DNA from 2 places in the Streptomyces sp. NPDC007901 genome. Region 1 is predicted to be linked to the other one. Evidence: riboswitches for the same ligand, from Rfam matches in the RefSeq annotation. Region 1 holds a riboswitch; the other holds the start of a gene.
What was found. Region 1 has a riboswitch for S-adenosylmethionine ahead of ACFZDK_RS08060 (aminotransferase class V-fold PLP-dependent enzyme). Riboswitches for the same ligand answer to the same signal wherever they lie in the genome.
Positions count from the first base shown of each region.

Region 2: linked by a shared signal. The riboswitch ahead of ACFZDK_RS20930 (ABC transporter permease subunit) and the one ahead of ACFZDK_RS08060 (aminotransferase class V-fold PLP-dependent enzyme) in region 1 are both predicted to bind S-adenosylmethionine.

Region 1 is NZ_JBIBKW010000002.1:507,036-512,196, reverse strand. It holds gene ACFZDK_RS08070 (rhomboid family intramembrane serine protease) at 1-319, shown strand, start outside; gene ACFZDK_RS08065 (Lrp/AsnC ligand binding domain-containing protein) at 316-597, shown strand; gene ACFZDK_RS08060 (aminotransferase class V-fold PLP-dependent enzyme) at 762-2,138, opposite strand; SAM riboswitch class IV at 2,303-2,419, opposite strand; gene trpD (anthranilate phosphoribosyltransferase) at 2,525-3,589, opposite strand; gene ACFZDK_RS08050 (cytochrome b N-terminal domain-containing protein) at 3,723-5,161, opposite strand, start outside.
Region 2 is NZ_JBIBKW010000006.1:112,772-117,932, reverse strand. It holds gene ACFZDK_RS20940 (transporter substrate-binding domain-containing protein) at 6-1,031, opposite strand; gene ACFZDK_RS20935 (ATP-binding cassette domain-containing protein) at 1,100-1,888, opposite strand; gene ACFZDK_RS20930 (ABC transporter permease subunit) at 1,885-2,865, opposite strand; SAM riboswitch class IV at 3,275-3,386, opposite strand; gene ACFZDK_RS20925 (glutathione S-transferase C-terminal domain-containing protein) at 3,464-4,327, opposite strand; gene ACFZDK_RS20920 (putative leader peptide) at 4,419-4,580, opposite strand; gene ACFZDK_RS20915 (hypothetical protein) at 4,741-4,998, shown strand; gene ACFZDK_RS20910 (hypothetical protein) at 5,109-5,161, shown strand, end outside.

The DNA of each region.
Region 1 (5,161 bases):
GTCGCTGGTGGGGGCGTCCGGGGCGATCTCGGCGGTCCTCGGAGCGTTCCTGTACCTGTTCCCCAGCGCCCGCGTGACCAGTCTTCTCCCTTTCCTCTTCTTCCTGCCCCTGCGCTTCCCGGCCTGGGTGGTACTCCCCTTCTGGGCGGCCCTGCAGTGGCTCGCCCTGGGCCAGGCCCCCGCCGGCCCCGGCGTGGCCTACCTCGCCCACGTGGTCGGCTTCGGACTCGGCTTCGGCTACGCGTGGGTCCGGTACGGCCGTACGACTAAAGTGAGGACCGCCCCAGCCCCGGCACCCGAGGGAGAGAACCAGCCGTGATCACCGCGATCGTCCTCATCAAGACCAGCGTGGACCGGATCCCCGAGATCGCGGAACAGATCGCCTCGCTGGAGAGCGTCAGCGAGGTCTTCTCCGTCACCGGCACGTACGACCTGATCGCCATGGTCCGGGTGCAGCAGCACGAGGACCTGGCCGAGGTCATCCCCGGCCGCATCAGCAAGATCCCCGGCGTGGAGGGCACCGACACGCACGTCGCGTTCCGCACGTACTCCCAGCACGACCTGGAGGCGGCGTTCGCGATCGGCCTGGACAGCTAGAAAACACCGCCGTCTGCAGCGCGCCCCGAAGGGGCGTTGGGGGTACCCCCAGCCTTCGGCTGGGGGAGGAACTGCGCGCTCAGCCCCCACCGGCCCGCAGGATCGTGGTCGACCGCGGGTGCGTCGTGGCTGGTCGCGCAGTTCCCCGCGCCCCTTGAGGTAAGTCAGCTCACCGCCGGGACACAGCGGCCGTCCTCGGTCCGGTACGACCACTTGGCGCCGTCGGTCACCAGCTCGCGTACCGCCGTCACGAAGCGCTCCACGTGCTCGTCCGGCGTTCCGGCGCCGAAGCTCACCCGGATGGCGTTGAGGGACTTCTCGCCCGGTGCCGCCTCCGGCGCCCCGCACTCGCCCTGGGTCTGGGGGTCGGAGCCCAGGAGGGTCCTGACCAGCGGGTGGGCGCAGAAGAGGCCGTCGCGGACGCCGATGCCGTACTCGGCGGAGAGGGCGGCGGCGAAGTGGCTGCTGTTCCAGCCGTCCACCACGAAGCTGATCACGCCGACGCGCGGGGCGTCGTCGCCGAAGAGGGAGAGGACCCGGACCTGCGGGACCTCGGCCAGTCCCGCCCGCACCGTCTCGATCAGGTGCCGCTCGCGGGCGACCAGCGTGTCGAAGCCGGCCTCGGTGAGCGCCTTGCAGGCGGAGGCGATGGAGTAGGCGCCGATGACGTTGGGCGAGCCGGCCTCGTGCCGCGCCGCGCTCTCGTGCCACTCCACGGCCACTCCCCCGTCCTCGCGCCGGGTGACCTTGCGGCTGGCGCCGCCGCCGGCGAGGTAGGGCTCGGCGGCCTGGAGCCAGTCGGCGCGGCCGGCGAGGACGCCGGAGCCGAAGGGGGCGTACAGCTTGTGGCCGGAGAAGGCGACCCAGTCGACGTCCAGGTCGCGGACGGACACGGGGTGGTGCGGGGCCAGCTGGGCCGCGTCCAGGACGATCCGGGCGCCGTGCGCGTGCGCGGCCGCCGCGAGCTCCCGTACGGGCCACAGCTCGCCGGTGACGTTGGACGCGCCGGTGACACAGACCAGGGCCGGGCCGTAGGGGTCGCGGTCGGCGAGGGCGCGCTCCAGGGTCTCGACGGCCTGGCGCGGGGTGCGGGGCGCGTTCAGGTAGGTGACCCGGGCGTCCTGCCACGGCAGCAGGGAGGCGTGGTGCTCGGTCTCGAAGACGAAGACCTGGCAGTCGGCGGGGAGGGCGCGGGCCAGGAGGTTCAGGGAGTCCGTGGTGGAGCGGGTGAAGACCAGCTGGTCTTCGGGGCGGCAGTCGAGGAACTCGGCGACGGTCCTGCGGGCGTTCTCGAAGAGGTCCGTGGAGAGCTGGGAGAGGTAGCCGGCGCCGCGGTGGACGCTGCCGTAGTAGGGCGCGTACGCCGCCACGTCGTCCCAGACCCGCTGGAGGGCGGGGGCGCTGGCCGCGTAGTCGAGGGCGGCGTAGGTGACCTCGCCGCCGGTGACCAGCGGGACGGTGACATCCCGGCCCAGAACGGGCAGCGGCCCCGAAATGTCACTGCAAACGGACTGGGCGGAGGCAGCGGTGGAGACAGACATGGCGGAACTCCTGTGAGGGTAAGCGGAACCACCGCGCCGGACGGTGTGTCGACGGCACGGGGAAAGCTGAAAAGGGGTACGCGGAGGCGGGGCTCTACGCCCTATCGCATTCGCTTGCTCACAGAAGGCTCCCTCGTACGACCAGGACCCCTGGTGTGTCGAGGGGTCCGCGCTTGCCGTAGACCTCGCTGCCTACGACCTGGTCTTCACCCGGGGCACCCCGCCACGGACGGAGGGTTGCCGGACAGTCGGCCGGGGCCTCATGACTGTCACTCATGACCTGGGAAGAAAAGTAGGGGAAGTGATCGCCGCCGCGCAACTTCTGTCCGGATGACGGAACGGGACCCGGCGGTGCCGGGCCCCGTCCTGGTCCCCTGCTGGTCGGCCTACTTGTTCGTCGCCGCCGCCCAGCGTTCCAGTGCGCGCTTGGCCGCGCCGGAGTCGATGGAGTCGGCGGCCTTGTCCATGCCCGCGCGGAGCTGCTCGGCCAGTGTGCCCGGGCCCGGGTCGAGGGCGACCAGGGCCGCCGCCGAGTTGAGGAGCACCGCGTCCCGTACCGGGCCCTGGTCGCCGTCCAGGAGCCTGCGGGCGACCTCCGCGTTGTACGACGGGTCGCCGCCTCGCAGGGCCTCCACCGGGACCAGGTCGATGCCGACGTCACGGGGGTCGAAGGTCTGCTCGGTGACCTTGCCGTCGCGGACGATCCAGACGTGGGACGTGGCGGTCGTGGTGAGTTCGTCGAGGCCGTCGTCGCCGCGGAAGACCAGGGAGGAGTTGCCGCGTTCCGCGAAGACGCCCGCGACGACGGGGGCCATGCGCGGGTCTGCGACGCCGACCGCCTGGGCCCGCACCTGCGCGGGGTTGGTCAGCGGGCCGAGGATGTTGAAGACCGTGCGGATGCCCAACTGGCCGCGCGCGGCGCCCGCGTGACGCAGCGCCGGGTGGAACTTGACGGCGAAGCAGAAGGTGATGCCCGCCTCCTCGGCGACCTCGGCGACCCGCTGCGGGGTCAGGTCGAGGTTGACGCCGAGCTTCTCCAGGACGTCCGAGGCCCCGGACGCGGAGGAGGCGGCGCGGTTGCCGTGCTTGACGACCTTCGCGCCGGTGCCGGCCACCACCAGCGCCGACATCGTGGAGATGTTCACCGTCTTCGCGCCGTCACCGCCGGTCCCGACGATGTCGACCGTGCGGCCCGGCACCTCGATGAGGTTGGCGTGCTCGTACATCGTGCGGACCAGGCCGTTGATCTCCTCGACCGTCTCGCCCTTGGCCCGCAGCGCGACCACGAAGCCGGCGATCTGGGCGTCGGTCGCCTGACCGCGCATGATCTGGTCCATCGCCCAGGCCGTCGCGTCGGCGCTCTGGTCCTGGCCGTACAGCAGCGCGTTCAGTACCTCGGGCCAGGAACGGGCCGCCGCGGTGTCGCCTCCAGCGGGGGTCACAGCGCTCATAAGGCCGCTCCTGATCGTCGTACCGGGAAATGGTGCCTGTGAGGCCTACCCTATCCAGCCCCGGCCACCGCGAAGGGCCCCCGTCCGGTGTACGGACGGGGGCCCTTCGGCTGTGGCGTGGCGACGCCGTCGATCAGTGGTGGCCGTGGCCGCTGGTGATCTCCTTGTACTCCTCGACGGACGGCTTCGGGATCTGGTTGTCCTCGCCGTAGTAGGCGTTGCTCAGCTTGGCGCGGAGCTTCTCGGACCCCTTGATCTTGCGCTCGACACCGTTCTCGTCGACCGCCGGGCCGATCTGGGCCGGCTCGTACTGGTGGTGCGCCGTGAGGGTGTGCAGCTGCTCCTGCGAGAGCGGCTCGTGGATCTCGACGAACTCACCGTGCGGCAGCCGCTTGATGATGCCGGTCTCGCGGCCGTGCAGCACCTTCTCCTTGTCGCGGCGCTGCAGACCGAGGCAGATCCGCTTGGTGACGATGAACGCGATCACCGGTCCGGCGAAGAAGAAGATCCGGACGAACCAGGTCACGTCGTTGATCGACAGGTGGAAGTGGGTGGCGATGAGGTCGTTGCCACCACCGACCAGGCCCACCATGTACACGGTGATCCAGGCGACACCGAAACCGGTGCGGGTCGGGGCGTTGCGCGGGCGGTCCAGGATGTGGTGCTCGCTCTTGTCGCCGGTGACCCAGGACTCGATGAACGGGTAGAGCGCGATCGCACCCAGGACCAGACCGAACAGGACCAGTGGGATGAACACGCCCAGGACCAGGGTGTGGCCCCAGAAGTTGATCTCCCAGCCCGGCATGTAGCGGATCAGACCCTCGGCGAAGCCCATGTACCAGTCGGGCTGGGCGCCGGTGGACACCTGGTCCGGACGGTAGGGGCCCATGGCCCAGATCGGGTTGATCTGGGTGGTCGCCGCGATGGCCGCGATGACACCGAAGACCAGGAAGAAGAAGCCTCCGGCCTTGGCCATGTAGACCGGCAGCAGCGGCATGCCGACGACGTTCTTCTCGGTCTTTCCGGGGCCCGCGAACTGCGTGTGCTTGTGGTAGAAGACCAGGATCAGGTGGCCCACCATCAGGCCGAGCATGATGCCCGGCAGCAGCAGGATGTGGATCGAGTAGAACCGCGCCACGAAGTCGTGGCCGGGGAACTCGCCGCCGAAGAGGAAGTACGAGATGTACGTGCCGACGATCGGCATCGACAGGATGGCGCCCTCGGTGAAGCGGACACCGGTGCCGGAGAGCAGGTCGTCCGGGAGCGAGTAACCGGTGAAGCCGGTGAACATGCCCAGGACGAACAGCAGGAAGCCGAACAGCCAGTTGATCTCACGCGGCTTGCGGAACGCGCCCGTGAAGAACACGCGCATCATGTGCACGAACATGCCGGCGAGGAAGATCAGCGCGGCCCAGTGGTGGATCTGCCGGATGAGCAGACCACCGCGCACGTCGAAGGAGATGTGCAGGGTCGAGTTGAACGCCTCGGACATCAGCTGTCCCTGGAGCGGGACGTAGCTGCCGTGGTACACCACCTCGTTCATCGACGGGTGGAAGAACAGCGTCAGGTACA
Region 2 (5,161 bases), on a different contig from region 1:
ACTGATCAGGAGTTGTCGAGGGGCAGGCCGGGCGGATTGACCTCGGACTTGGCGACGGCCTCGTCGGAGAGGTTGTAGGCCTTGAGCCACTCGGCGTACTGGCCGTTCTTGATCAGGTAGTTGATGGCGTCGGCGAGCGGCTTGGCGAGTCCGCTGTCCTTCTTGGCGGTGGCCGCGATCAGGCCCTGCAGGCTGGCGCCGGCGCCCGAGTAGGTGCCCGCGGTGCGGGTGGCGTTGGGCGTGTTCGCCGTCTGCTTGTTGTGGTAGGCGAAGCCGGGGTTGGGGCCGAAGGAGGCGTCGATCTTCCCGCTGTTCAGGGCCAGGAAGGTGCTGGTGCTGTCCTGGAAGTACTTGACGGTGAGCTTCTTGCCCTCCTTGGCCAGCTTCGTCTTCCACTCCAGGAGGATCTTCTCCTGGTTGGTGCCGGAGCCGACGGCGATCGTCTTGCCGGCGAGGTTCTCGTAGTCGCCGTCGAAGTTCCAGGTGCTCTTCTTCGGCACGATGAAGGCGAGGTTGTCCTGCCGGTAGGAGGCGAACTCGTACTTCTTCTTGCGCTCTTCGGTGATCGTGATGTTGGAGAGGGCCACATCGACCTTGCCGCTGTCGATGCCGACGAACATGTTCTCCCAGGTGGCGTTCTTGATCTCCGGCGTGAGACCGAAGACCGCGGCGATCAGGCGGGCGAGATCGGGCTCGGAGCCGGTGAGGGTCTTCTGGTCGCTGCCGACGTAGGCCAGCGGCGGGAATCCGGCGGGCAGGGCGCCCTCGCCGATGACGAGCTTGCCGCTCTTGCGGACGGCCGCCGGCAGTTCGGCACTGATGGACTTGACCTCGGAGACCTTGATGGTGGTCTGGGTGCCGGCACCGTTGGAGACCCGTCCGACGACGACCTCGCCGGACTTGGCGCCGGCGGTGGTGGTGGCCGCGTCGCTGTCGCCCCCGCAGGCGGCGAGCCCGGTGGCGAGGGTGGCGACGGCGGTCGCCGCGGTGATGCCTCTGATCAGGCTGCGTCGGGTGAGGTGGGTGGGCATGGCCGTTCCTTGTCACTGGAAGAGGGTGCTGAGGGTTGGCGTGGGGGGAAATCTGGGGGTGCGACGGTTCACAGGACCTTGCTGAGGAAGTCCCTGGTTCGTTCGTGCCGCGGTTTGTCGAGAACCTCGGAGGGCGGGCCCTGCTCGACGATCCGGCCCTCGTCGATGAAGACGACCCGGTCGGCGATCTCGCGGGCGAAGCCGATCTCGTGGGTGACGATGACGAGCGTGGTGCCGCTGGTGGCCAGGTCCTTGATGACGGCGAGGACCTCGCCGACCAGTTCCGGGTCCAGGGCGGAGGTGGGTTCGTCGAAGAGGATCACGCCGGGGCGCAGGGCGAGGGCGCGGGCGATGGCGACGCGCTGCTGCTGGCCTCCGGAGAGCTGGCGGGGGTAGGCGCCGACGCGCTCGCCGAGGCCGACCCGCTCCAGGAGTTCCTTGGCCAGGGCCTGCGCCTCGGGCTTGGTGAGCTTCCCGGTGGCGACGGGGGCGGCGGCCACGTTGTCGAGGACGGTCAGGTGCGGGAAGAGGTTGAAGTTCTGGAAGACGAAGCCGATCCGGCCGCGCTGGGCCAGGATGGCGCGCTCGCTCAGCTCCTTGAGCCGGTCGCCCTGCCGCTTCACCCCGATCGGTTCGCCGTTGATGCTGACATGGCCGATCTCGGGCTTCTCCAGGTGGTTGATGACCCTGAGGAGCGTGGACTTGCCCGAGCCGGACGGGCCGAGGATGACGGTGACCTCGCCGGGGCGGATGGTCAGGTCGATGCCGTCCAGGACGCGGTGGGTGCCGTACCACTTGTGGACGTCGTGGATCTCCAGGGCGGCGGGGGCCGTCTCCAGGGTGTCGGTGCTGCTCATACGGCGGCCTCCCGGCGGATGCGGGCCCGCAGGTCGGTGAGGCCGGCCCGGAGCTTCTGCAGGGGCGTCGGCGGCAGTGCCCGGGTGGCGCCGCGGGCGTAGTACCGCTCGACGTAGAACTGGATCACGGAGACGACGCTGGTCAGGATCAGGTACCAGACGGTCACCACCAGGAGCAGCGGCACGATGTCGCCGGGGTAGGTGGAGCCCATGCTCTGCGCGGTGCCGAAGAGGTCGAGCAGGGAGACGTAGAAGACCAGCGAGGTGCTCTTGATCAGGCCGATCAGCTGGTTGACGTAGTTCGGGGTGATCGACCTGAGGGCCTGCGGGAAGACGATCCTGCGGAACTGGTAGCCCTTGGGCAGGCCGAGCGCGGCGGCGGCCTCGTGCTGGCCCTGGTCCACGGAGAGGATGCCGCCGCGGACCACCTCGGCCGCGTAGGCGGCCTCGTTGAGGCTGAGGCCGACGACGGCGATCACCATGTCGGTGGCGAGCTTCGACTCGTCGAAGGAGAAGAAGGCCGGCCCGAAGGGGACGCCGACGCTCAGCGTCTTGTACAGGGCGCTGAAGTTGTAGAGGAAGAGCAGGACCACGATGAGCGGGATGGAGCGCAGCGCCCAGACGTAGGTCCAGCTGACCGCGCGCAGCACCGGGCTCTTCGAGAGCCGGGCCAGGGCGAGCAGGATGCCGCCGAGCAGGCCCAATACCGCGCTGTAGGCGGTGACTTCGAGGGTGATGAGCAGTCCGTCGAGGAGGGTCGGCCGCAGGAACCAGTAGCCGAAGCGGTCCCACTGGTAGAAGGGGTTGGTCACCAGCCCGTGGGCGAACTGGGCGACCAGGACCAGGACGACGGCGGTGGCGATCCACCGTCCGGGTCGGCGCAGCGGGAGAACTCGCTGTGCCACCAGCGATTTTGACGGTTTGTCAGCGGGGGGCGCGGCGGGCGCGGTTATGGTGGCGCCTGGGGGTTCACTCATGGCGGGCTCCGGCGGAGTCGGACACCCCTGGTCCCACGGCCGGGAACGCGGTACCGCGCCGTGTTCGGGCACGGCACGGCACGCGGGGCGCGCGGGATGCGGGGGTGGGCGGACGGCGTCACACCGGGCGGCCGGTGTCTACGTCAGAGATGCGGTGTCTACGTCAGGGAAGCCGAGTCGCGAGAACTGCGGGGCGAAGGCGGAAGAGCCTGGTCAGACCCGACAGCGGGCACGGCCCGGTGCGGTACACGCGCTACACAGGGCGCTGTTGACACGGAGCAGGTCGACGGCACGGTCGGCGACGAGCGGGCTCGGATACGGCTGTACGCAGCCCTGGGCACGGCGCTCGGCCGTCCTGGAGGCTGCGTACATGTCCGTCACCTGTCTTGTGTGATGGCCCCGGGGTGGGGCCTCGCGCTTACCGAACGTCGTCATCCGGTCCGGTCGTCACCTGGGGCACCCCACCGCGATGCGAGGGTTGCCGGTCAGCAAGCCAGGGCTTGATGCTGACGCTCTTGACCGTTCTGGTCCGTAAGTAACGCAGTTGCCCGAACGAATGTCAACGCCTGTCCAGCCGGCGGAACGGTTCGGGCCGCTCTCACCTGCGGGAAACGTCCGCCGCATGGCCGGCCCAGTCCAGGATCTGGACGGCCGCGCCGGCGGCTTCCAGGCCCTGGCAACGGCCGTGGTGGCGACGGGCGATGCCGTCGAGGTCGAGGTGGGCGCCGAAGGCCGGATGCGCGGCCAGCCGCCGGGCGTAGGCCCACAGCACCGGGTGGTCGGCGATGCGGTGCACGGCGGAGGCGTCCAGGTGGGTGCGGTGCACGGTGTCGAGTTGCACCAGCGCCACCCACAACTCGATGTCCGCGGCGGTGAGCTGACCGCCGATCAGGAACTCCACCCCGGTCAGGCGGCGCTCCAGCTCGTCCAGGGTGGCGAGCAGGGTCTCCAGTGCCTCCGGGTCGCCGCCCTCGCGCCCGGCGCGCTGTGCGGCCTGTTCGACGCCCTCCGCGCAGAGCCGCTCGACGGCCTCGATCTCGGCCTCGGCGCCGCACGGGTGGAGCCGGGTGACGCCGTCGCCGAAGTGCCGGTCCAGGTCGCGCAGGATGTCCCGGCTGTGGGTGCTGACGATCCGGCCGGACCAGTCGTCGCTGAGCACGGGCGCGAGGGCCGGTCCCACGTAGCGGTGGGCGCTCGCCTCGTACAGCGGGCGCAGCGCCGTGTGGCTGCCGTCGGGACAGTCGGGGACCGCGGGCAGGAAGGTGACCGGACAACAGTCGTCGAGGCCGAGCAGGCTGTGGCCGACGGCGATGCGCAGGCCGTCGGCACAGGCGGTGGCCAGATGGAGCCGGTAGCGGCGCGGCACCGCGTAGTGGCCGCTGCGTGCGTCGCGGCCGATGCGGCCCCGGAAGCCGGGGGCGGTGCGGACGGACGGGAGGGCGGCGAGCGGAGTGATGGACATGCGTCTCCCCGGATGAGGGCGCGCGGACGTACGCGCGGCGGAAGCGTTCGTCGGTGGGTGGGGGCCCGGCTCGTGCGGGGCGAGCGGGCGCTCAGCCTCTGCGGCCGAGGGCGCTGCGGCCGGTGGCGCCGAGGCTGATGGCGCTGCACACACGCTGCAGATCGATGTGCAGGCGGGAGGTGAGCAGGGGGGCCGCCCAGGGCGTACGGCTCTCTCGGCGCGGTCTGCCGGTGAGCGTGCGCACGCGACCCATCTTTCCCTACCTTTTCACTAGGATTCCCATCTGGAGTGTCGATCCGCCTCCGCCCGACGTCAAGGGGGCGTCCACGCCTGGGACACCCGGCCCCGGGTTGCCGCCGTACGGCAGGGGCGGTCCGCTTAAGACGCAGGCCGAGTGACAGGAGCCGGATCCGATGACCGACGCCCCGGGTCCCGAGCCCGTGCCCGGGGCCGTGCCCGAGACCTTCGCGTTCGCCTGCGGGCGGTGCGGCAAGGCCTGGGAGGCCACCTTCCAGGCGGTGTTCTTCACCGACCCGATCGCCGACCCGGACCTGCAGAGCACCCAGGAGTACGTCGACGAGGCCGGCCGGGCGGTCCGCTCGCCGCTCGCGGACGCGGTGTGCCCGCGCTGCGGCAGCCGCAGGGTGCGGATCACCGCCCCCGGATCATGACGCGCCCCGCCCCACCGCGGCACTCACCCGAATGGCCCGTGCGGGTGGTCCGTGCTCCCGGCGGATGGTGGCGTGGAGGGACCTACCGCGTTCCCGAGGAGGCAGTCGCGATGACCCGTCCGTCCCGACCCGCGCGTGTTCTCGCCTCGGCCCTGGCGGCGGG